DNA from 4 places in the Pontibacillus sp. HN14 genome. Region 3 is predicted to be linked to each of the others. Evidence: riboswitches for the same ligand, from Rfam matches in the RefSeq annotation. Region 3 holds a riboswitch; each other region holds the start of a gene.

Region 1 (5,816 bases), on a different contig from region 3:
CTACTTTAATGTTGTTTGAAAGAAGGAAGGACTCGTATGATTGGATAATGGGATCACTATACCCTTCAAGAATTTCAAACTTTGCGCCACCTGTTTCTTCAGATCCGGTTGGGCAATAGAGATCGTCAATCGTGCACGCATCAGCCGGGCACAATTCAAAGCCTTCAGACGTATCAACTTTTACTGCATAAAGGAATTTTCCTCCGACGAATTCGTGACGAACGATATAAGGTTTAGGAGCTTCGATATATTGCTGTACAAGCGTAATGCCGTCGACAGGTTCTTCAAATGAATCCCCGTACACATATTCCTGAAGAGCTTCAATAGAATGGAACAGCTGAACGCCTTGCCCTTTGCCGGCACGATTATGCTTTGTAATAAAGGGTGCCAAGTCCAGCTGTTTGGCTGCTTCAATAATTTGATCTTTCCCGACAGCTGTGATGGTCTTCGGTGTCGTAATCCCTTCTTGGTTTAACGCCATATACTGATTTACTTTGCTGAGCTCAAGTCGCAAAGCACGGCTTCCATTTACAACCGTACGATCGTGGCGTTCGAGCCAGGCCAGAACAGCTTCTGTAAACTCCGGTGCGAAGCGGTGATCCCGAGTGTGAGAGGATGCGCTCATTCTATTGTAAAAGATGCCTTCTGGTGGTTCCTTTGAGAGATCAATCGTTCCCTGATCTAAATGCCATAATTCAAAAGGCAATTCTAGTTCTTCTAAGCGGTTCGTTAAATGATCTGTCCATTCATCATTTTCGTGTAAGACGTAAATCTTTGTCATTGTGGTACCTCCTTGAAGTGTGTGCGTTTCTCTTCTACGAGTGGCATAACATCACGACTGAAGCGCTCCATTTCTTCTAGCTGCGGGGAGCATTGAAGAAGGAGAAGGTCGAGCCCAGCTTGTTCATATTGAAGGATGCGCTCAGCGATCGTTTCTGGCGTGCCGATGAGCTTCGGGCGTAGTCCTCGGTTAGAGACCGAGTAATCTTGCAGGTCTACTTGTTGCTCAAGCTGCGACTTACTCGTGAAATCCTGGTAGCCTGCATAGGCCCCTGAGTCTTTCACGTTTGTGATTCGATTTAATTCTTCAAGCGCTTCTTCTTCTGTATCTCTGCAAATGACGTAAGCGGCCATTCCAAACGATTGGAGCGGTTCATGCCCGCTTAAAGATCGCCGTTCTTTCATATCGTTAATCTTTGTTTTTATTTCATCTACGGTGCCGCCGTGCATGACGTAGGCGTCGCAGTGATTTACGATGGTTTGTTTTCCTCTGTTGCTCTCCCCACCTGCATATAGTTTCGGATAAGGCTTTTGGATAGGCTTTGGATGAAGGTGCGTGTTCTCGATAGAATAGAAGTTGCCGTTATAGCTGACGGGTTCTTCTTCAGTCCAAAGGGATTTTAAAACCGTTAAGAATTCATCGGTTCGGTCATATCGCTCATCATGAGCGGTAAAGGAGCCTCCGTACTGTTTGGCTTCTTCCTCCCACCAGGCGGAAACGACGTTTAGTGTGAATCGGCCACCTGAGATCCTGTCAATATTGGCGGCCATCTTAGCCGTGATGGCTGCATTGTGAAAGTTTGGCCGGACCGCTGCCATAATCTCCGTTTTCTCTGTCACAGCAGCCAAAGCTGCTGCAGTCGTCCAAGCTTCTAAGGAATCCTGATCGGTTCCTTTAATATCATTTAAATACAACTCTGCAATAAGCGTTGAATCAAACCCTAATTGTTCGCCTTGTTGCACGACCTTTTTCGCATAATCGAATGTAGGAGGCATACTCTCATGCTCCACATTACGCAACCAGCCGCCAAAGATCGGTAACCAATATCCGTATCTCACCTGACTCAGCTCCTCTTTGTAATAGTATATCAGATTAAACAACCCTAGTTACTCGGAATTAAGAAAAAAGCGTCTAAATTCCTTCTATATATATGAAGGAATGATTGAAAAAACCCCTCTACTTGTCTGATTGACGAGAAGAGGGGTTGTAAGGGTGTCCCGCTCTCTCATCTTGTTTGGAATTGGCACGGTATTCACATCAGAACCCGTTGCCGAGGTTTCAAAGGGCCAGTCCCTCCACCTCTCTTGATAAGAAGAGTTAATTTTCGAAATTTTTGTTGGTTATTATATTACGCTGTTGTATGGAAGATGTCAATAAAAAGGAAGTCCAATCTTTCATATTAGACGTTCGTATATTTTCAAGTACTGCTCCTAGGTATAATTTCCTATTCAAAATGGGGTCTTCCTTCCTGATTCAGGATGATGAAATGTTTGATAAACTAATACTAAGGAAATATTTTTTCAATTTTCTGCATCTTCGTTGATCACATACAACTAGTCCACTATGGTATGGAGGAATCTGGGTGAACATTGGGAGAAGAATTAAATACGTAAGGCAATTACGTGGTTTATCACAGAGTGAACTTAGTGTTGGAGTTGTTTCAGCTACTCACCTTAGCAATATTGAGTCAGGTAAGTACGTTCCGTCGAAGGATATTCTTGTGCTCTTTGCAGAACGGCTTGGGGTGGAGGAGGACTACTTGTTTAATTACGATCAGAAAGATCAGACGATAATTGATCTGATAGTAGAACTGAAAGGTGCGGTCATTATTGGTGATGCCCCTAGAGTAGGGAATCTGTTAGATCGTTTGGAATCTTTAGAGAAGCAAGTCGTTAAGGGCATGTATACTGAATTGCTATATGCACTTATTAAAGGAGCCCATCTAATGAAAACAGGAGGCAATTCAGATGAATTGTCTTCGATTCAGCTATTAGTTAATCTTTATGTAAAAGAAGATGAGAAGATAGACGATGCGGTGCTTTTGTCGTTCTATGATTACTATTACGGCTTTTATCATTTTCAACATAATCATTTACAAAAAAGCTTAAAACACTACAACAGGCTCGTAGCGCAAACTCATGATGAATTAGAAAAAGGCCTATTCTTCTACAATATCTCCTTGTTGCATAAGCACAACAGAGAGTATTATAAAGCGATTGATGCAGCGAAAGAATGCCTTGATGTGTTCCAAAAAAAGCTCGAATGGGATCGGTTAGGCGAAACGTACAACATGATCGGGGCTATGCATTGGGAGATGGATGAGTGTGAAACGGCAATGGAGTATCTCCTTAAGGGGGAGAAGATTGTTTCCATCACGAACAATGAGAAGTTAAAAAGCCGCATTCATCATAATTGTGGACTGATTAATAAACAACTGGGTGATTACGGGGCGGCCATCTATTATTTCAGGAAGTCGATAGAGACTAAAATAGAGAGTGGAGACCTGCACAATATCGTTCTTCCCTACCGTTCCTTAATCGGAAGTTTAATAGACCGTGATAAGATTGAAGAAGCTAAACTCGTTCTTGATCACGCACGCGAGCATTGCCAGTCTGAACAGGATCAGTACTTTTTAAAAGAATTAGAAGCCTTTATCTTTGAGAAAGAGGGAAGATTTGAAGATTTTGAACGCTGCATGAATGACTTAATAAAAGAATTAGAAAAACGCGACTACCACTTTAAATTAAAAGGACTCTATGAACGGCTTGGTGATTATTATTATAAGAATAGGAAATATAAATTAGCTGCTTCTTATATGAAGAAAGAAATTCAGTTAAGCTCCGTCTAAGCCATGTAGTGGAGTCCATTTAAGTGGATAACTATAAAGCGTTGCAAAACTTTCCCGTAAAACCGGCAATTTTATTGAGTGTTTTTGTAATGTTTTGTTTTATCTCTTTATTATTCAAAATAATCAAAAATTTATGTATGATGTTTATAGATTATTCAAGGAGGGCTTATCGTGAAAAAGTTAACTACTGTAGTAGCAGCTATTCTATTGACGCTAGGTTTTGGGATCTTTCAGGGAGGATTCGATATGGCTGGTGAAGAGTCTGACGTAGCCGGGTTAAATGACGAAGAGGTAGTTAGCTAAAGTCTCCCCCTTTAGCTAAGAATCAACTATAAATTATAGAGCGCATAAAGGGACGCATGGTTCATAGTCAGGGTGGATCTCTGAAATGAAACCAGTCCCTTTTTTGTTGCTCAGCTTCATTCACGTGAGTCTATAACTACTGTTGATCAACAGTAGTTATAGACTTTTTTATTTTAGAGGAAAAAAGGGGGGGATAGAGCCTGGATTTAAGCGAGGTTTTTGCATCTGAACCTTTGTCTGTAGACAAAGGTTCTAGCGATATTGAATGGATTAAGGGGCAAAAATCTGTAATATTCGGCATAGTAGTAAAACTATTCAAAAAAGTTAGAATATTTTGTATGATTAAGTCAGTTCAAAAGTACAACCGATTTACATACGAGGTTGCTACTTGAAAGGAGGAGTACTCATGAAAATCGAAGTGAAAAAGACTGAAAAACTTAAACCAACATTCATGCCATACGGTGGCTAATCTGAAAGGGTAATTCGCTTTACCAATCTTTAATAAAGGAGGACGTCTACATGAAAATTGAAGTCAAAAAGACTGAAAAACTTAAACCAACATTCATGCCGTACGGCGGCTAATCTGAAAGGGTAATTCGCTTTATCAATCTTTTAAAAAGGAGGTTTGTCTTCATGAAAATCGAAGTGAAAAAGACTGAAAAGCTTAAACCAACATTCATTCCATACGGTGGCTAAACCTTAACGCGTAGTTAGCACGACCAATCTTTATAAAGGAGGTAATCTTCATGAAAATTGAAGTGAAAAAGACTGAGAAGCTTAAACCAACTATTCTTGTTCCACCTCCGTACGGTGGCTAATTCGAGAATATACTTAATGGCATCAAAAAAAATAAAGGAGGCGTTCTTCATGAAAATCGAAGTAAAGAAGACTGAACAACTGAAGCCGACAGTTATTCCACCTCCATATGGTGGCTAAGGCCCGCCTTGTGAAGCGGAAGGTCTCTGCTCCAGTTCAATAAATAGGAAGATCGATCACAGGGCCGTATATGAAAATGTACGGCCCTATTTCTATCAATAGGAGGGGTTAGAATGAATGAAGCCTTTAAAAGAACATTAAGACCGGTGGTGCAGTTAGAGGAAGCGATAGAAGTTGGGATGAATGAGCAGCGTACTGAGATCAATGATCCAGATGGATTGGTTTACCGACTAACCGAGCTTTTGGATGGCAGTCGTACAAACGAAGAAGTTGCGACTAGGTTAGGGATTACAGAGGAAGAAGTAAATGAGGCGATCGAGGCCCTTGATGGACTTGGATTTATTGAATCTGTTGAAGTCCCAAACTCATTTCTTGATTCTGAACTTGAGCGATATGAAGCCAACTTGAACTATTATTCGAGCTATTCGAATCTGTCAAAAAGTAAGTATGACTATCAACGTAGTTTAAAGGACGCTAAAGTAGCCGTTATTGGTCTAGGAGGCGGGTGTCTGACGACAGCTTATTTCGCAGGTCTCGGTGTAGGGGAAATTCGGGGTGTAGACTTTGACACAATCGGACGCAGCAATTTGAACCGCCAGTTTATCTTTAATGAAGAGGATGTAGGTCGGTTAAAATCAGAAGTTGCGCAGGAAAAAGTAGAAAAGATCAATCCTGATGTGAAAGTGAAGATGTATAACCGGGAAATTACGTCCCATCATGATTTGTTAGATATCATTGATGGCTGTGACATCGTTGTAAGCATGATCGACACACCTGCGATCGTGGCCAATAGATGGGTGAACGCTGCTTGTTACATAAAAGGAATTCCGTTTTATCAAGGGGGATTCCTGAATAAAATCGTGATGTGGGAGCGGCTCGACCCTGCTAGTGGTTCTTGTTATGATTGTCGTCTTATTAACGGGCTCGCTCAGGAAGACACAGAAGAAA
Region 2 (5,816 bases), on a different contig from region 3:
ATTTACTTGTTTTTTAGATTTTAGAGATGTATCCATCTTCTACAATTATTTTTGTTAGTATTTTATCACGGAATCAGCCCAAAAAGAACGGCAAGAAAGTTTAGAATAAAGTCCGCCTCTGCTTGGCTTGTTTCCGTTCCTCCAAAATTCGGGCAAGGTGGTTCGGGAAATTGCGAGACTCCTGCGGCATAAGGAGCCTAGGGAAGACCCCACAGAGAGCGCAAGCGAACGAGGAGGCTTCCCAGCTCGCCGCGGAAAGCGAGTGATCTCCCGAACCACCTATACTCTGAACAAAGCAACGGAAACACTCCTCAATTTAGATCATATAAAAAAACTCGCTCATTTCCATTCGGAAATGAACGAGCTATGCTGCTTATTCATGGATAAGACGATACAACTTCCCAAGCTGGTCTTCAAACTCATCTACTGGAACAAAGCGAGCTTTACGGAACTGCTCTTTACCATCGGCATAAACCATCACCACAGGCACCGTAAAGATCGAAAACTCGCCTGCGATCTCTGGGATTTCATCTGCGTCAGCATGAACAGCTTCAACAGCTGGATATCGCTCTAGCACTTCATCAATCTGCGGCAAAAGAGCATGGCAAACGGAGCATCCTGGTCTTGAAATATATAAAAGATTTAAACCACTTTGTCCAATCGTTGAGTGAATCTCATCCATTGTGTGAACGTGTTTCATAGGTACACCACCTAGCTATAATCTGTTATTCGTATTGTACCACAGGGTGTCCCATCTTACTCCCTTATATGCTCATGGGGGTATTCGAATTTAAAGCGAAATAAGCTGTTGCGCACTCTTAGAGGTTTCATTGATATAAGCCCCGATTTTCTCACTGTCATCATTAAGACTTTCAATCGTTGCGCTCATTTCTTCCATACTTGCAGAAGCTTGCTCGATAATAGCAGCGAGTTCGCTCGTTGCTGCTTCGACCTGACGAGATCGATCTTCAACGTCTACGCTGATGCTGTTGCACTCATCCGTACGTTCCTTTACATGGCGTAACGAAGTTTGGATTCGTTCAAATGAAGAGACAACTTCATTCATGCTGCCTACACTTTCATCCAGTTTCTGACTCCCTGTTTTCATCTGATTCAGTGCTTGAGCGTTACTATCATTTAACTCTCCAAGGTTTGTGGTAATCTTTTTAGCGGACTGACCCGTTACTTCTGCTAGTTTGCGAATCTCCTCAGCTACTACGGAGAATCCTTTCCCAGCTTCTCCAGCTCTTGCGGCTTCAATAGAAGCATTTAGAGCAAGGAGGTTCGTCTGCTCTGTAATTTGCTGAATGTCTTCTGTAAACTGATTCGTTTCTTCAATTTTTCCTGTTAAAATATTAAACGTGTCATTAAGCATGTGAATAACATTCCGCAGCTCATTCATTTCCGTCTCAAGATGATAAATCCGTTCCTGCCCGCCATTAATTTCATCAGAAGCTTGATTCGTCTCTGATTGAAGAACGGTTAGGGATTCTTTCATTGTAGAAATAGTCGTCATTGTGCTTTGAGCATGGGCAGAGATATCGGTGATCTGCTCACTTTGACTTTGACCACCAGCTGAAACTTCCTGAACGGCTAGTTTCATTTCACCTTGTGCCTGAACGTTTTGCTGAACCTGATCATTCACACGAGAAATATTTTCGGCTATGAGCGTAGCCTCTTTTTCTAGCTTTTCTTTTTGTCTAGCTTGAAGCTCCCTTTCCTGCTCAGTAGAAGAAAGAATGGTTTCAAGTTTCTTAAATGTCTGACCAGCCAGATGGACCATTACCCCTAATATGACTCCCATTAGCACATAAATTAACACCATAGAGGAGAGTAGCGTGCCCATTAAATTAGCTTGCTCAGCATTTGACCAGGTATGACTGGCAATTAAAGCAATAAGACCAAGGCTATATCCTGTAGCAAATATTCTACGATCCAAGTGCACGGCAGAGAAAACAGCCAGGAAGAGAAGGATTAAGTCACCGGAAAGGGTCCCCCCTTCTACATAGATTAATAGACCATAGCCAATGATCGGCATACTTACTGCTATGTAAGCAAACATTCTCGGTTTATGTAAAATCCGTTGCAATCCAAACAACAAAATCCAGAACAAAGCTAGCTCCGTTCCGTAGATCGATGATCGAATAATCGTGCCCTCTTGTAAGGAAAGGGCTAGTGCTGACAACATTGCTATACTGTATGTAGATGTCATCAGTACGTTTTTCTTTTTCACGTCCAGTAAACGTAATTCTGAACCATTCATAATTAGGGTACCTCCAGAAGATGTCTTTTCTTTTTTTATCGACACATTCCTCTGTATACTTAAGATAAATGACAAAATTTGTAGTCTTCTTACATGTTATGGATTTTGAACCAGAAAGGACTTTCTCTACATGATTTCAAATGCACTAACGCTCATTCTACTCGCTCTCATTCTTTTAATTCTGATTTCCATCGTTACTCGCTCTTCTAAGAACGGCATCACGCCAACACCAACGAGCCCAAAAGTAAAGGAAGAAGTCACAGCAATCGTAAAGAACTATACCCCTACTACCATCGCTGACTTTGGGGCCGGCTGGGGGACGATGGCTTTCGCACTTGCGAAAGAATTCCCGCACACGGATATTTACGCCTATGAAACCTCACTGGTCCCCTACCTTTACATGAAAGGGATGGCAAAGCTTAAAGGATATTCAAATGTTAGGATTCTAAAAAAAGACTTCTTTACTGTTCGCGCGGGAGAATTTGATTTGATCTATTGTTACTTATTCACCGGAGCCATGAAACAACTGTCCCCTATGTTTGCTTCCTATAATGGGACCGTAATCTCAAACACGTTCGCCTTACCAAACACCGTGCCCACCGCCACCAAAAATGTAGCATCCTGGCTCGGCACAACTCCGATCTACATATATAAATAAAAAAGCGACCCCAAACGGAAAATCCATTTGGGGTCGCTTTACCTTCTTATGTAACCTGCCACCTCAAAGGATGGTTAAGTTCCCGCAGTCGTATCGATTGCGAGGTGGCATTGAAATTAAAATATCATAAGTGATGCAGAAATACAAGTTAGGCTGATTTAGCCGATTCCACAAGAAACGGAACCATTCTTCTGAAGATACTTTTGGTGATATTCTTCAGCATCGTAGAATTCGGAAACCTTATTCACTTCCGTTACAATTTCACTCTTGAAGAGTCCTTTATTATCCCATTCGCGAATCTTAGCTGCTGCAGTTTCTTCTTGATCTTCTGTAGCAAAGATGACGGAGCGATACTGATATCCTACGTCTTCTCCCTGACGATTTCGTTGAGTCGGATTATGACACTCGAAGAAATGGTCTACTAGTTCACTATAAGAAATCACTTCTGGATCAAATTCAACTCGAATCGCCTCTGCGTGCCCCGTACCTCCTGCTTTTACTTGTTGGTAAGAAGGGTTCACAACAGTACCTCCCATAAAGCCGACGCGTGTCGCAACTACGCCCTCAATACGTTCGAAATAAGCCTCTACTCCCCAAAAACATCCTGCTGCGAAAACTGCTGTTGCCATTCTCATCTCTTCCTTTCTTAAAACGACACTTCTTTCTTCGAGAGTACGATCACGGCCTCTTACATATAGAAGAGCCCTCTCTTTTTTATCCAAGAAAGGGCTCGTAAGTGTATATCCGTACGATCCTCTCATCTTCCAGGAATCAAGTTCCTGCAGGAATTGGCACCGTTCTCGTCAATGGTTACATTGACTTGATGGTTGCCGGGCATCAAAGGGCCAGTCCCTCCGCCTCTCTGGATAAGAAGTTTATCGCTATTTAATATTTTATGTTATCCCAAATCATACATGATCCCGTTAGTGAAGTAAAGTGATAAACACCTAATTTTTTCACATATTCTTAAACGTTAAAATTTTCTGATAACCTGTGATATGATATTCGTACTTGCTCCTTAAGGTGAGTATGTTCATTCATTTTGTATCCTCATTATATAAAAGGAAGCTTTCTTTTATGCCTGTATAGTTCAATTTAATAATGAGGGTTTTTTTTATTCAAGGGGGATCCCCTTTTATGCTTCCTAATCCAATAATTAAAGGAGTTTTTCAAAATGGTTAAAGCAATTTCAACGAACAAAGCACCAGAAGCAATTGGACCTTATTCTCAGGCAATTGACCTCGGTCAGATCGTATTTGTTTCCGGTCAAATCCCACTAAATCCAAGCACGATGGAAATCGTCTCTGATGACGTGAGCGAACAAACGACACAAGTTATGAAAAATGTTGGAGCGATCCTTGAAGAAGCAGGCCTAAACTATGCTCATATCGCTAAAGCCAATATTTATCTTGCTTCCATGGAAGACTTCCAAACAGTCAATGAGGTTTATGCAAGCTTTCTGCAAGAACCATACCCGGCTCGAGCAGCGATTGAAGTAAGCCGCCTCCCTAAAGATGTTAAAGTCGAAGTAGAAGTCGTTGCCCACCGCTCCGACGCATAACTTCGTATGAGCCTTTCTATTTGCTGAATTAAGATCATTACATGTGGTTGGGGCCGTTATTTCAACTTTTAATAAGGGGTGGCTGGGGAACGGGGAGACTCCTACGGGAGAAAGAGGTCGACGAGACCCCACAGAGAGCGCAAGCGAACGAGGAGGCTCGACAGCTCGCCCGTTTAAAGCGAGTCGTTCCCCAGCCACCCCAAACGCGCTCAACAAACGCAACGGCCCCCAAGCGCTCATAATAACAAAAAAGCCACCCTCGTCGGGTGGCTTTTTTGTTACCTTGCATTTTCGTCCATGTGGACAAATGGCAAGTCAGTATCGACCTCACCATAAATACGCGACACGTCAACGTCATTCCCTTCTAACCAATGAGCAAAGTCAAATTCTACTGGCTCTTTGTCTCCGCCAAGAGCAATCCAGGCGGTAAGGGTATTTGGAAAGTAAGCAGATGTATGGATCGTTCCTGCCCAGTTGCGATACTGCTTTGAGAATACACCTCGGTCAGAATCATTCATGAGGCGAAACGCTTCATATCCGCTAGTAATTCGCGTTTTTTCCTGATTGATAACATCCATACGACGCTCAGAATCTTTTAAGTAATTTCGATTCTCATCTTTCATGATTTCAAAATGGTTTGTACATACATTTGATTGGCGCACTTCAACACCCCGAGGAGAGGTTTCCACGACGAACGTTTCGCCTTTCCCGTCATAAACGATGTAACTAAAGGAGTGTCGATGAGGAATTTCTTGAAGCATGGCTACCGCTTCTTCCACGTTGGCACACGACTCAAGAATTAATCGACCAATCATACAACAAATAAAGCCATTCCCAGGATTTTTACGGTGCATAAAATTATATCCGATGGCCAGCCCCTTTTCATTAATACCATCCATTCGACCTGTTACACGCTGAGATGGACCAGCTATTGCGTAGCCTCCATCAGTTGGCTGATAGAAGACATAGCGACCTTCATACGTTTTCGGCTGGTAATCGTAGTTACGAATCATGTAGCCATCGCCTGTTACGATTGAGCAACCTGACTTCACATACTCAACCCGGTAACCACCAAACTCCATCATCACACGTTCCATGGTCCAACCAAGGGCATCCCTTAGCCCTAACAATTCATCCCAGACGCCAGGGGCAAACTTCTGAATCGCACGTTTCACTTCCTCTTCTTCAACAGTAAAACGCGGCTTACGGATCTTCCACTGCTTCTCCCTGTTTCGAATCGTGAGAGAATCTTTTAACAGCTCCCCTTGCTTATAGCCAAAGTCATAATGGGTCCCTCGGAATTGCAGTACTTCACTATAGATTTGTTTCAATGT
Region 3 (5,816 bases):
TATAAATATTCATCCTCCCTCTTACAACGCGGTACATATAAGGAAGATACTGTATATTATATTAATAATATTGAATATTTGCAAAATTTTAATAAATGTTAAGTAGAATAAATCCTCCCACGTCTCTTAGCTGTTCAAAGAATTATTAAGATAACTTCCGTAAGCTTTAAGCTACTAGGCCGTTCACAAAAATAATAGCCAGGGGTGGCTGGGGAACGGGGAGACTCCTGCGGGAGAAAGAGGTCGACGAGACCCCGGAGGGAACGAAGTGAGCGAGGAGGCTCGACAGCTCGCCCGCGGAAAGCGAGTCGTTCCCCAGCCACCCCAACCACTCATTAAACGTAACGGCCGAATTAACATTAATAGATTGCACAAAAAAGACTACTCTCCATCCGGAAAGTAGTCTTCCACCCCTTACTGTTCTTTCATCCATTGCGGCTTACCAAACCCTTGAAACTCCTCATCAATAATCTCCTCAAACTCATCCGACTCAATCACTTCTTTAATATCTTTCACAAACTGAGAATCTAAGTCTTCTGTTTTCACCGCTACCCGGTTACGATACTGATCCGGCATGTCCTCAAGCGCTAACGCATTTAATAGATCCATGTCCGCTGCAAGAGCGTAGTTCCCTGGAACAAGGGATAAGTCTTCACTATCCACAAGTCGCGGAAGCTGAGCCGCTTCTACTTCAACAAATTCTAGCTCTTTCGGATTCTCTTTAATATCCCTTAACGAAGCGCGAAGAGGGTCTACGTCTTCCTTGATCTTCACTAACCCTTCATCTTCTAAAATGATTAAGGCACGGGCTAAATTGGTCGGATCATTGGGAAGGGCCATGGAGCTTCCCTTTTCAATACTCTCGATGTCTTCATATTTATTGGAGTAAATCCCCATCGGGGCTGTAGGAACAATGATCACTTCAGATAAATCTAGATCATGTTCTTTTGCAAAGGATTCTAAATAAATCCCGTGTTGAAAGAGGTTTGCATCAAGATCGCCGCTTGCTAATGCTTTATTAGGCTGTACATAGTCTGTAAATTCCTTGTTTTTCACTTCATATCCTTTTTCCTCTAGAAGGGGAGCGATCGCTTTTGTGACCATATCACTGTATGGACCTGAGGTTGCTCCGAATTGAATCGTCTCTTTCCCAGAAGCGTCTGCACCTTCGTCTTCTCCGCAAGCTGCTAACACGGTAAGGGTTAATAGGGCTATACCTAGTGCGAATAATTTTTTCATTAGAATCTTCTCCTTTATTAGCTCTTTTTGACTGATTTTGCTGTGAAATCTCCCACGTATTGAATAACCTGAACCATGACAATTAAGAGAATAACCGTCGTAAACATAACGAAGTTGTCATAACGATAATATCCATATCGGATCGCTAAATCCCCGATACCACCGCCTCCAATCGTTCCGGCCATGGCTGAATAGCCAACGAGACTGATTGCGGTAATCGTTAACCCGCTGATCAGCCCTGATTTAATCTCAGGGAAGATGATGTCTTTAATAATTAACCACGGGGACGCTCCACAAGAGATGGCGGCTTCAATCACACCTCGGTCTATATCTCTAGCGGACGACTCCACGATTCGTGCATAGAACGGAATTGCGGCTACTGATAATGAAACAGAAGCTGCGACTGGCCCTGTCGTTGTTCCTAATAAGAGATCGGTAAACGGAAACAAAAAGACTAATAGAATAATAAACGGAACCGAACGAACAAGGTTAACGATGACACCAGTTATACTCTTCACCCATTTATTCTGAAGGAACAAATCTCGATCCGTTACAAATAAGAGTAACCCGAGTGGTAATCCAACGATAAATGAGACGACTAATCCAATGCCTACCATGATTAATGTATCAACGAAAGACTTACTCAGCTCTGGCCATAGTGTAATCAGTTGATCGATCATTCTCTATCACCTCCACTTCACCTAATGTTTCTCGTAAACTTGCGAGGGCCAGGCTCACTTCCTGGTCGTCTCCTTTTAATTCCATGACGAAGGTGCCAAGCGGTTTCTCCTGAATATAGTCAATCTTTCCGTGAAGGATATTCCCTCGAATCCTATGTTCCTGCAGCAGATCAGATACGATCGCTTCACCAGCTAGCTCTCCCGTGAATTTCAATAACACAATCGTCCCCTGACTCTTCTTAAGAAGGGCCTCAGGAATCGTAAAGTCGATGACGGTCTTGATAAACCGCTCGGTCAGCTCATTCTTTGGATGAGCAAAGATATCGTAGGTGTTTCCTTCTTCAACGACCCTGCCCTCTTCCATAACGGCACATCGGTCGCAGATTTCTTTCACAACTTCCATTTCGTGCGTAATCAATACAATGGTGAGTCCTAGTTCCCGATTAATCTTCTTCAGAAGCTGAAGAATGGACTGGGTTGTATTTGGATCAAGAGCTGAAGTCGCTTCATCACACAGTAGCACTTTCGGATTATTCGCAAGAGCTCTAGCAATACTCACCCGCTGCTTTTGACCTCCGCTCAGCTGTGCTGGATATTGGTTGGCTTTATCAGATAAACCAACAAGCTCGAGCAGCTCCTCCGCTCGTTGCTGACGCTCAACACGCCCCACCCCAGCCGCCTTTAAGGCAAACCCTACATTTTCTGCTACGGTTTTGGCCATTGCAAGGTGAAATCCCTGAAAGATCATTCCAATTGATTGACGTGCTTTCCTTAGTTCTTTAGATGATAGAGACATGAGATCGATTCCATCTATCGTCACCGTGCCACTTGTTGGACGCTCTAGGATATTCAGGCAACGCAAGAGCGTACTTTTTCCAGCTCCGCTATATCCAACAATCCCAAACACTTCTCCTTGATTGATATGTAGCGATACATTGTCTACCCCTACAACGGTACCTTCTTTCGATTCATACGTTTTACTCAACTGCTGTATTGAAATCATCGATCTCCCCCCATTTCTTAACTGTTGTTTATTCATTGCCCTAGATAAGTCTTGTAAAAATAAAAAAACTCTTTTCCATTTGGAAGAGAGTTTCGCTAATGTAAGACCTGCAAAACTCTTATCTCCCAGAATGTTCTTCATTCTGCCGGATTTAGCACCACTCCATTAGGAAGGTTGCTGTGACGTCAACGGGCCTATCCCTCGGTCACTCTTGATAAGAATTGAAATCGTCTATTCAGTTATACTTTATCACTTTAACGCATGTATCTACTTTTGTAAATAATATTCTGAACTTTCCATCAAAAAATTATTCCTTCAATCCATTATAAGGATCGGGATCATAATGAAGTAACAGTTGGGTTAAATGCTCGACATGATATTTCTCATCCCGGCTAATAACCTGAAAGACTTGCTTCACATCAGCATAAGGAATCTTAGAAGCATAGTCATCATAAAGAATGGCTGCTTCGAGCTCACCTTTAATATCATTTCTAACAAGATTCAAGATCATCTGATCATTATAATCGGGTGTATAAGGCTGAATTGGTCCATCGCCTTTCATGGGGTGATTCTGATAATAGAGATACGCTTCATATTGCATCGGGTCATATTTCCGCAAAAGCGTTAGAAACATGCCGTAGTGCTTTTTCTCATCTAACATGATCATTCTCCAGACCCTATTCACCTTTTCCATTTTTGAGTTCGCAATATGAGAAGCATACTCATTGATGGCCGTTAATTCTGCAACCATCGCTTCTCTGATCTTGCTCGTCACAAAGCCTGACTTCCCCTGCGGCTGCCCTCCTGGAACGGTATAACTCATACCTCTCCCCCTTTATACACAGATTCATAATTTAGTGTATGAAGAGCATCATAGAACATGCTTAAAAGACAAAACGGCTATAGAGGAATTGTAGGCATAAAAAAACAGGAAACCCTAATCGGTTTCCTGTTTAATCTTTCCGTACTAATTTCACAACTGATTCTACGTGGTACGTTTGTGGGAACATGTCGACTGGCTGAATGCCATCCACCTGATACCCGTTCTTCACCAAGTATTTCAGATCACGAGCTTGTGTTTCTGGGTTACACGATACATACACGACGCGTTTGGGCTTTAGCTTCACGACACTTGATAAGAACGCTTCGTCACTACCGCTTCGTGGCGGGTCCATGATGACAACATCGGCTTTCTCACCTTTTGAAGCCATGTTTACCATAAATTCACCAGCGTCGCCCTGATAGAACCTGGCATTCTTCACACCATTACGCTTCGAGTTACGAATCGCGTCACGGACAGCGTCTTTGTTCAGTTCAACGCCAATAACGTTTCCAGCTTTCTGACTGGCAATAAGACCGATTGTACCAATTCCGCAATAGGCATCAATCACGGTTTCATTCCCTTTAAGTTCAGCCATTTCAATGGCTTTTCCATACAATTTCTCCGTCTGAACCGGATTAATTTGATAGAACGACTTCGCCGAGATCTCAAACTCCATTCCACCAAGCGTATCTGTAATCGTCCCTTTACCAAACAGAACCTTCTCCTGATCACCAAGAACCATAGACGTTTTCTTATTGTTCACGTTCATCAGAAGGGTTGTGATTTCAGGGTGAGCTTTACGTAAAGCTTTCACGAAATTGTTCTTCCCTTTAAACTCAGACGACGCAGTAACGAGTACGACCATAATCTCTCCGCTGACCTTACCGACCTTAATGAGCACGTGACGCAGAAACCCTTGTCCAGTGTCTTCATTGTAAGGCTGCATTTTTGAATTCTTGAGATAGTCTTTAATCGTGTTCACAATCTCATCAGCTTTCGGATCATGAATGAGACAACGGTCCATCGGAATGATCTCATGGCTGTTCTGGGCATACAGTCCGCCAATGACCTGACGATTTTGATTCAGACCAAATGTTGTATGGCTCTTGTTTCGATAATCATACGGGTGGTCCATCGTCAGAATCGGTTGGGGCTTGCCAAATGGCTTCATTAGCTTATCAATCGTTCTCTGCTTGAAACGGTCTTGTGCGTTATTGGTCATATGCTGAAGCTGACAGCCTCCGCACTGATAGTAATACGGACAAGGTGGCTCCACCCGTTCTTTTGCCGGGGTAACGACCCGCTTCACTTCCGCATTTACATAGGGGCCCTGTTTCGAAACAAGGACTTCAGCCTTCTCTCCAGGTAAGAGATGCGGGACTTCAAGCTCTTTCCCTTCCCACTGAGCAATCCCTTTCCCCTCAGCAGTCAGGCCAGAACAGGTGACTTCAGCTGTTACAGCTTTCCCGCCGCCACGCTTACGCTTATCAGGCGCATTGCGCTTTCCTTTTGACTTGCTGTCTCCACGACTTCCTTGTGAATGTTTACCGTACGGCTTCTCAGATCTATTGGGTTTGTTTCTAGGTTTATTCCCAGACTTCTTGTATCCGTTATTCTTTCGTTTATTCATAGGCACTTCCCAACTTTTCTTCTTCTTTGACACTCCATTATATACTACAGGGAGCAAACAGTAAAACGAGTGAGAACTCCAGTCCCCTTGGATATAACCTCCATTCCGAGCCACTGTTTCCTCTTGATCTACCAATTTTCATTCCACAAAATGTAAGTTTATGGTACGGTTGGAGTTGTGTTCCTTAAATTGGTTTGAAACCTTTTATTTACCACAACCGTAAAGGAAGACAGGAAAATAAAAAGGGGCTGATTGTTTGTCATCTAAACCACTTATAGTTAAAAATCTATCAAAGTCGTTTAAGAAAAAAACGATTATTGATGACCTTTCCTTCGAACTCGATAAAGGGAAAATCTATGGATTCCTTGGGCCAAATGGAGCCGGGAAGACAACAACGATTCGTATGCTTGTCAGTCTTCTCCACGCTGACAAAGGAGAAAT
Region 4 (5,816 bases), on a different contig from region 3:
GGGTTTTCTGCAATATCATCAATTTTAGCTGATTTCTTCTCTACGCCTTCCTTCAACGTAATTAGACCCTGCTTTTCGAATAATGAAAGAATACGACCATGCTCAGATTCAGAACGACGCATAATCACTTCAGTGCCTTCTGGAATCTCATCTATATCCGTAATGTTCTTTGAATATACGCCCATTGGTTCATTGTGAACAGGTCCAAGGCTTGTGAAATCGTAGTCAAATTCTTCTTTCTGTTCTTTTAAATAAGGCGTGTGTTGGAAATAGTTCGCATCAATTGCCCCACTAGCCAAATCTTTATTCGGAAGGATATATTCCGTATAGGTATCGATCTGAAGGTCAATTCCCTTATCTTTTAAAATCGGCTTAGCTTTCTCTAAGATTTCTGCGTGCGGTGTACTTGAAGCACCAATAACCACTTTTTCCAAATCTTCTGAGCCAGAATCTTCTGAGCCATTGCTACTTGAGTCCTCTTCAGCTGATCCACAAGCTGCAAGTGCGAAAATAAATAAAGCACTAAGGAATAACGTTAAAAACTTCTTCATTCTTTTTCTCTCCTTTTTATCGTTTATCTAATTTATTTGATATAAAATCTCCAACAAATTGGAATAGGAATACAATAATGACAATTAATATCGTTGCTAAGAAGACAACATCGAAATCCCAGCGCTGGAACCCTTTAAGGTAAGCCAGGTCTCCAAGGCCACCGGCTCCAATAACTCCGGCCATGGCTGAATAGCTAATTAAATTAATAGATGTTACCGTAATCCCCGAAACAAGGGCTGGCATCGATTCCGGAAGCAACACTTTAAATATAATCGTCGATGTCTTAGCTCCCATCGATTTAGCAGCTTCGATCACTCCCTTATCTACTTCTTTAAGAGCTATTTCTACGAGACGACCGTAGAAAGGAGCTGCACCAATAATTAAAGCTGGAAGCGCCGCATTCGGCCCTCTAATTGTCCCAATTAAAAACTCAGTGAAAGGGAATAAGAGTAAAATTAATATAATGAACGGAATCGCTCGAAACACGTTTACAATCGTAGCGACGATAAAGTTCAATGGTTTATTTGCCCATATGTTCTGCTTTGATGTTAAGTAAAGCAGAAGACCAAGTAGCAGTCCTAATATAAAGGTCCCTACTACTGAGAGAGCAGTCATATATAAGGTTTCTTTCGTAGCAGTGACAAGATCTTCTATATTAGCGTTTGGAAATAACTCATGAAACATTATGATTCACCTCAACTTCGACAGACGTTTCTGATATATACTGGATGGCTTTCTTGATATCTTCATCTGTTCCATCGATGTGAACAAACAGAGTTCCATAAGCACCCTTTTTAGTCTGAGTGATCTTCCCTTGCAAGATATTAAAGCTTACGGAAGGAAACTCCCTCGATACTTCACTAATGAGAGCCTGATTGGTTTTCTCACCCACAAAGTGCAAACGAACGACTTGCCCAGTTTGATACTCAGCTAGCATCGTTTCCATGGTGTCATCTTGCTCCTGGTCACCCATTATTTGCTCTACGAAGCGTTTCGTAACTTTCTCTTTAGGATGAAGGAAGACGTCTAATACATCCCCTTCTTCCACAACCTTTCCTTCTTCCATGACCGCGACCCTATGTGAAATTTTACGAATAACGTGCATTTCATGAGTAATGAGGATAATCGTTAAATCTAACTGTTCGTTAATGTTTACTAACAGATCTAAGATTTGATCCGTTGTCTCAGGATCTAAGGCAGAGGTTGCTTCATCACATAAGAGAACTTTTGGCCTGTTAGCCAGCGCCCTGGCAATACCGACACGTTGCTTTTGACCCCCGCTTAGTTGTGAAGGATAAGCATCTTCTCTTCCTGTTAAACCGACGAGTTTAATCAACTCATCTACACGCTCTTGACGCTCCTGTTTTGGTGTACCTGCTATTTCTAAAGGAAAAGCAATATTCTCTCTGACAGTGCGAGACCAAAGAAGGTTAAAGTGCTGAAATACCATTCCAATTTCCTGCCTTGCTTTCCGTAACTGTCCTGCTCTAAGGTTGGCTATGTCTTCCCCGTCTATTACAATCTCACCGCTTGTTGGATCCTCTAGTCGGTTAAGCAAGCGAATAAAAGTACTTTTACCAGCACCGCTATATCCGATTACTCCGTAAATTTCTCCTTTTTCGATGTTCAAATTCACATCATCAACCGCTTGAACTTGGTTTGTACCAGATTTGAAAACTTTCTGTAAATTCTTGATTGAGATCACGGTTGTTCCTCCTTTTCAAAAGCAATAACGCCCAGACCCTACCCTCTTCAAATATGGGTCCCTAATAAAAAAACCTTCCTATCCCACACGAGGACAGAAAGGTTTATCTAAACCGATTCGTCCTCTCATCTGTCTAAGCTATGCTTAGCAGGATTTGGCACCTTTCAAACAAAGTTTGATGGTTGCCGGGCTTCAAAGGGCCAGTCCCTCCACCTCTCGTGATAAGAGTAAAATCCTTTATTCAATTAACGCTTTAACTCTTTTAAGTCTAGAAAGAATTCTAGCATGCGCTTTAACATTCAGTCAATATAAAACTTTCACTCAATTCGTTTCATTCAGAATTTACCCACTAAACTCTTTACGCGAGCGTCAACCTACACAATAATCACTTTCTACTACATAAATATAAAAAAACGTTTCCCAAAGAGAGGGAAACGCAAATCACGTCAACTCTCTTATCACCCAAAGCTTTCGCTTCGCAGGAATTAGCACCGTTCCTAAAAAACAGGATGGTTGCCGGGTTTCAAAGGGCCAGTCCCTCCACCTCTCCAGATAAGATCTGAAATCGATATAAAGTTAGGATATATGTTAGCATGGTGGTAGTTAATGAGTCAATATTTATAGGTTAAGGAGGCAAGCAACATGAGAGCACCTCACTTCACACTTCCAGCTACAGATGGTAGTCAATATGAGTTGGAACAAGATTTAGGTAAAGTAATCGTTCTAACTTTTTTTACTTCGTGGTGTCCAGACTGTTCAAGAGACCTTCCAAAGAAAGAACACTTTTATCAGTCCTTAAATCGAAATGAAGTCAAAATGATGACGATTAATGTAACCGGAAGAGAAAGAAACGCTGAAGAAGGTATTGCGTTTGCTAATAAATTTCTGTCTCAACCTACCTTGATTGATCGAGGACGTGAAATTTATGACCTTTACGGATGTACAGGCGTCCCTACAACTGTAGTTATTAATCAGCAAGGGATGATTGAAGCAACCTTTGGAGATAAAGCAGACGTAATGGAAGTCATGAAAACCATTGGTACATTACTGTAGTTCTACAGAAGCTACAGACACGATTCGCCTAATTATTTCTCGGGAAATCATCTTTCGCCAATAACTGCAGACATACAGAAGAGGCTGTCCTATTGGACAGCCTCTTATTATAGCTGATAATAATTCATTTTTTCATAGAGATAAGGCACTGAGTGAAATGCATACAATTTCTCGAGCGTCGTTCCTTTGCGAAGTATTAAAAGACATGGGACACTTTCTATTTGGTATTCCCACATAAAATCTGGGTGAACGGCTGCATTCAATTCACTGAGAGGGACTTCTTTTATCGCCTCTACTGTCTCCAACATCTTTCTTGCCAAATGACAAGTCCCACAAAAGGGGCTATGAATAAAAAGAAAATCAACATCATTTTCACTTTGAGTGAACTGGTTTAAAGGTTGGTCAGATACTGTTTGCAAAGAAAACCACCTAACTATGTTAAAAAAATAGGATCAACCGATATACTTCTGCTTACTAAAGCTGAAGCTAACTCTGCTTCTGGAGTAGCAGCCACTTCTCTAAATGAACGATCTATATAAATATGCTCAGCATGAGGAAGTTCGAAAGAGAGTTGCTTTCGTAACTTGTGACCTGAATGGTCTTCATCAACTAGTATAAAGACGTCTTTATGATCCAGGTCATAGTCCAAAATAAGCTGTTCTAGCCGCTCTACCCCTAATGTTCCATTTGTGCATATAATCTCAACATCTTCATTAATTACTTTTTGAATCTGCTGTTTATCAGTTTTGCCCTCTACGATAATCACTTTTTCAAGTGCACTGATTTCGTTCATCGCAACCACCTGTCTTTTTTCCAACGTAAGTGTTTCTTATTACTATATGTGATTTGGATTATAAATTCTCACTTCACCGCAAAAATAATAAAAAATAGGCCGCTATTGATATAAATAAAATTCCTGATGATGAACATATAGATAAAGAAATGGCAGTGGAGCCCCACTGCCATTTCCCTTAACACCAACCGTTTTCTTCATCACAATCTACATACTTATCAACGCGAGAAGGATCACTTGTCCCTCTCCACGATTGCTTCTGTTGCTTGTGCTTAGTGGTGTTCGTAACCTTCGCTCCCGGTACTGTTGCAGACCGAGTTCGTGGTGCGGAAGACTGACGATTATTCTCCATCTTAGTTCACCCCTTGTGCTTAAGGTGTCCTACGATTGAGGATAGTATGATGCCAATATTAGTCTTCAGCAATCATTTCTTGATATTTATCAGCTGACATTAATTTCTCAATTTGCGACTGGTCAGATGGTTCTACAATAACCATCCAAGCTTTATCATATGGCGCTTCGTTTACAAACTCAGGACTATCGTCAAGCTCACCATTGATGCCTACAACTTTACCAGAGATCGGCGCATAAAGTTCGGAAACGGTTTTTACAGATTCAACGCTACCAAAAGGTTCATCTGCTTCAATTGTATCTCCTACTTCAGGTAGTTCAACGAATACGATATCACCTAGTTCTGATTGTGCATGGTCTGTAATACCAATACGTACTTTGTCTCCTTCTACTTTCACCCATTCGTGTTCTTCTGAATAATACAACTCTTTTGGTACGCTCATTCATAACCCTCCATTTTACTTTTACATTTTAAATGTATTAAACATGGCTCAAAGAGCCAGATGTTTTACTTCATCAAGACTTCCAAGTATTTTCAAACGTTTCTTCTTTAAACCCAACTGTTACTTGATTTCCATCTGTAACTATGGGCCGCTTGATCAACATACCATCATATGCTAGCCAAGATCTCATATCGGCTTCAGTCGCATCTTGAAGTTTGTCCTTCATGCCGAGTTCACGATATTTCTTGCCACTCGTATTGAAAAACTTCTTTGCTGGTAAGCCACTTTGTTCAATTAACGTTTTTAGCTGATCTTCAGATGGTGGATGTTCAACTATATGTATCGTTTCGTAAGAGATGTTTTGGTCATCCAACCATTTCTTCGCTTTTTTACACGTACCACATTGTGGGTACCAGTAAACCGTTAACGCCATAGAAGGACCTCCTTTTTTATAATATGTGCCATTATTTTATCATATTTTACCGTAGCTTCCTAATTATTAGACAACAAATCCATAGGGTAAAATTATGTGCAAGCGTGGCGCCTAGGACCGTACGGACAAGACAGCTTCCTCATGCCGCAGGAGTCTCGCAATTTTCCGAACCACTTCTGCCAAATAGGGATTAACAAAAACATGCACAATTGACATATTCCATTGCTAAGAGGCTATGACCTCATCCAAATTAACAAAGCACAGCTTCAAGTCCTATGCTAAGTAAGCTTATATGAAAAACAAACCCTCCCATTTGATCAAACAAATGGGAGGGTTTTGGGTTGGTCAATTATAGGACGTATTTCTCTTCTTGAATTACTTTAGCTGCAACTTCACGTTTTTTCTTGATAACGTTTGTTGGTGTGTGACGCGTTAGTTTGCGAAGGGCTGATAGCATCATGCGCAGGGAATCTCCTTCTTCGCTTG

The links. Region 3 has a riboswitch for S-adenosylmethionine ahead of LQ226_RS19800 (methionine ABC transporter ATP-binding protein). Riboswitches for the same ligand answer to the same signal wherever they lie in the genome.
Region 1: linked by a shared signal. The riboswitch ahead of LQ226_RS12835 (LLM class flavin-dependent oxidoreductase) and the one ahead of LQ226_RS19800 (methionine ABC transporter ATP-binding protein) in region 3 are both predicted to bind S-adenosylmethionine.
Region 2: linked by a shared signal. The riboswitch ahead of msrA (peptide-methionine (S)-S-oxide reductase MsrA) and the one ahead of LQ226_RS19800 (methionine ABC transporter ATP-binding protein) in region 3 are both predicted to bind S-adenosylmethionine.
Region 4: linked by a shared signal. The riboswitch ahead of LQ226_RS15690 (methionine ABC transporter ATP-binding protein) and the one ahead of LQ226_RS19800 (methionine ABC transporter ATP-binding protein) in region 3 are both predicted to bind S-adenosylmethionine.

The regions. Positions count from the first base shown of each region.
Region 1 is NZ_JAJOLR010000003.1:319,501-325,316, reverse strand. It holds gene LQ226_RS12840 (ATP-grasp domain-containing protein) at 1-781, opposite strand, end outside; gene LQ226_RS12835 (LLM class flavin-dependent oxidoreductase) at 778-1,839, opposite strand; SAM riboswitch class I at 2,004-2,095, opposite strand; gene LQ226_RS12830 (helix-turn-helix transcriptional regulator) at 2,364-3,629, shown strand; gene LQ226_RS21000 (hypothetical protein) at 3,801-3,932, shown strand; gene LQ226_RS12825 (ThiF family adenylyltransferase) at 4,982-5,816, shown strand, end outside.
Region 2 is NZ_JAJOLR010000006.1:112,952-118,767, reverse strand. It holds gene LQ226_RS16930 (thioredoxin family protein) at 374-700, opposite strand; gene LQ226_RS16925 (methyl-accepting chemotaxis protein) at 791-2,263, opposite strand; gene LQ226_RS16920 (methyltransferase) at 2,394-2,921, shown strand; gene msrA (peptide-methionine (S)-S-oxide reductase MsrA) at 3,080-3,550, opposite strand; SAM riboswitch class I at 3,676-3,794, opposite strand; gene LQ226_RS16910 (Rid family detoxifying hydrolase) at 4,096-4,482, shown strand; gene LQ226_RS16905 (C45 family autoproteolytic acyltransferase/hydrolase) at 4,761-5,813, opposite strand.
Region 3 is NZ_JAJOLR010000010.1:37,186-43,001, reverse strand. It holds gene LQ226_RS19810 (MetQ/NlpA family ABC transporter substrate-binding protein) at 415-1,239, opposite strand; gene LQ226_RS19805 (methionine ABC transporter permease) at 1,257-1,919, opposite strand; gene LQ226_RS19800 (methionine ABC transporter ATP-binding protein) at 1,879-2,922, opposite strand; SAM riboswitch class I at 3,038-3,143, opposite strand; gene LQ226_RS19795 (ferritin family protein) at 3,230-3,745, opposite strand; gene rlmD (23S rRNA (uracil(1939)-C(5))-methyltransferase RlmD) at 3,876-5,375, opposite strand; gene LQ226_RS19785 (ABC transporter ATP-binding protein) at 5,632-5,816, shown strand, end outside.
Region 4 is NZ_JAJOLR010000005.1:148,155-153,970, forward strand. It holds gene LQ226_RS15680 (MetQ/NlpA family ABC transporter substrate-binding protein) at 1-551, opposite strand, end outside; gene LQ226_RS15685 (methionine ABC transporter permease) at 568-1,236, opposite strand; gene LQ226_RS15690 (methionine ABC transporter ATP-binding protein) at 1,226-2,257, opposite strand; SAM riboswitch class I at 2,380-2,485, opposite strand; SAM riboswitch class I at 2,710-2,816, opposite strand; gene LQ226_RS15695 (TlpA disulfide reductase family protein) at 2,900-3,310, shown strand; gene LQ226_RS15700 (thioredoxin family protein) at 3,418-3,729, opposite strand; gene LQ226_RS15705 (ribonuclease M5) at 3,744-4,103, opposite strand; gene LQ226_RS15710 (DUF2553 family protein) at 4,282-4,455, opposite strand; gene gcvH (glycine cleavage system protein GcvH) at 4,514-4,897, opposite strand; gene LQ226_RS15720 (arsenate reductase family protein) at 4,971-5,330, opposite strand; gene LQ226_RS15725 (acyl-CoA dehydrogenase family protein) at 5,680-5,816, opposite strand, start outside.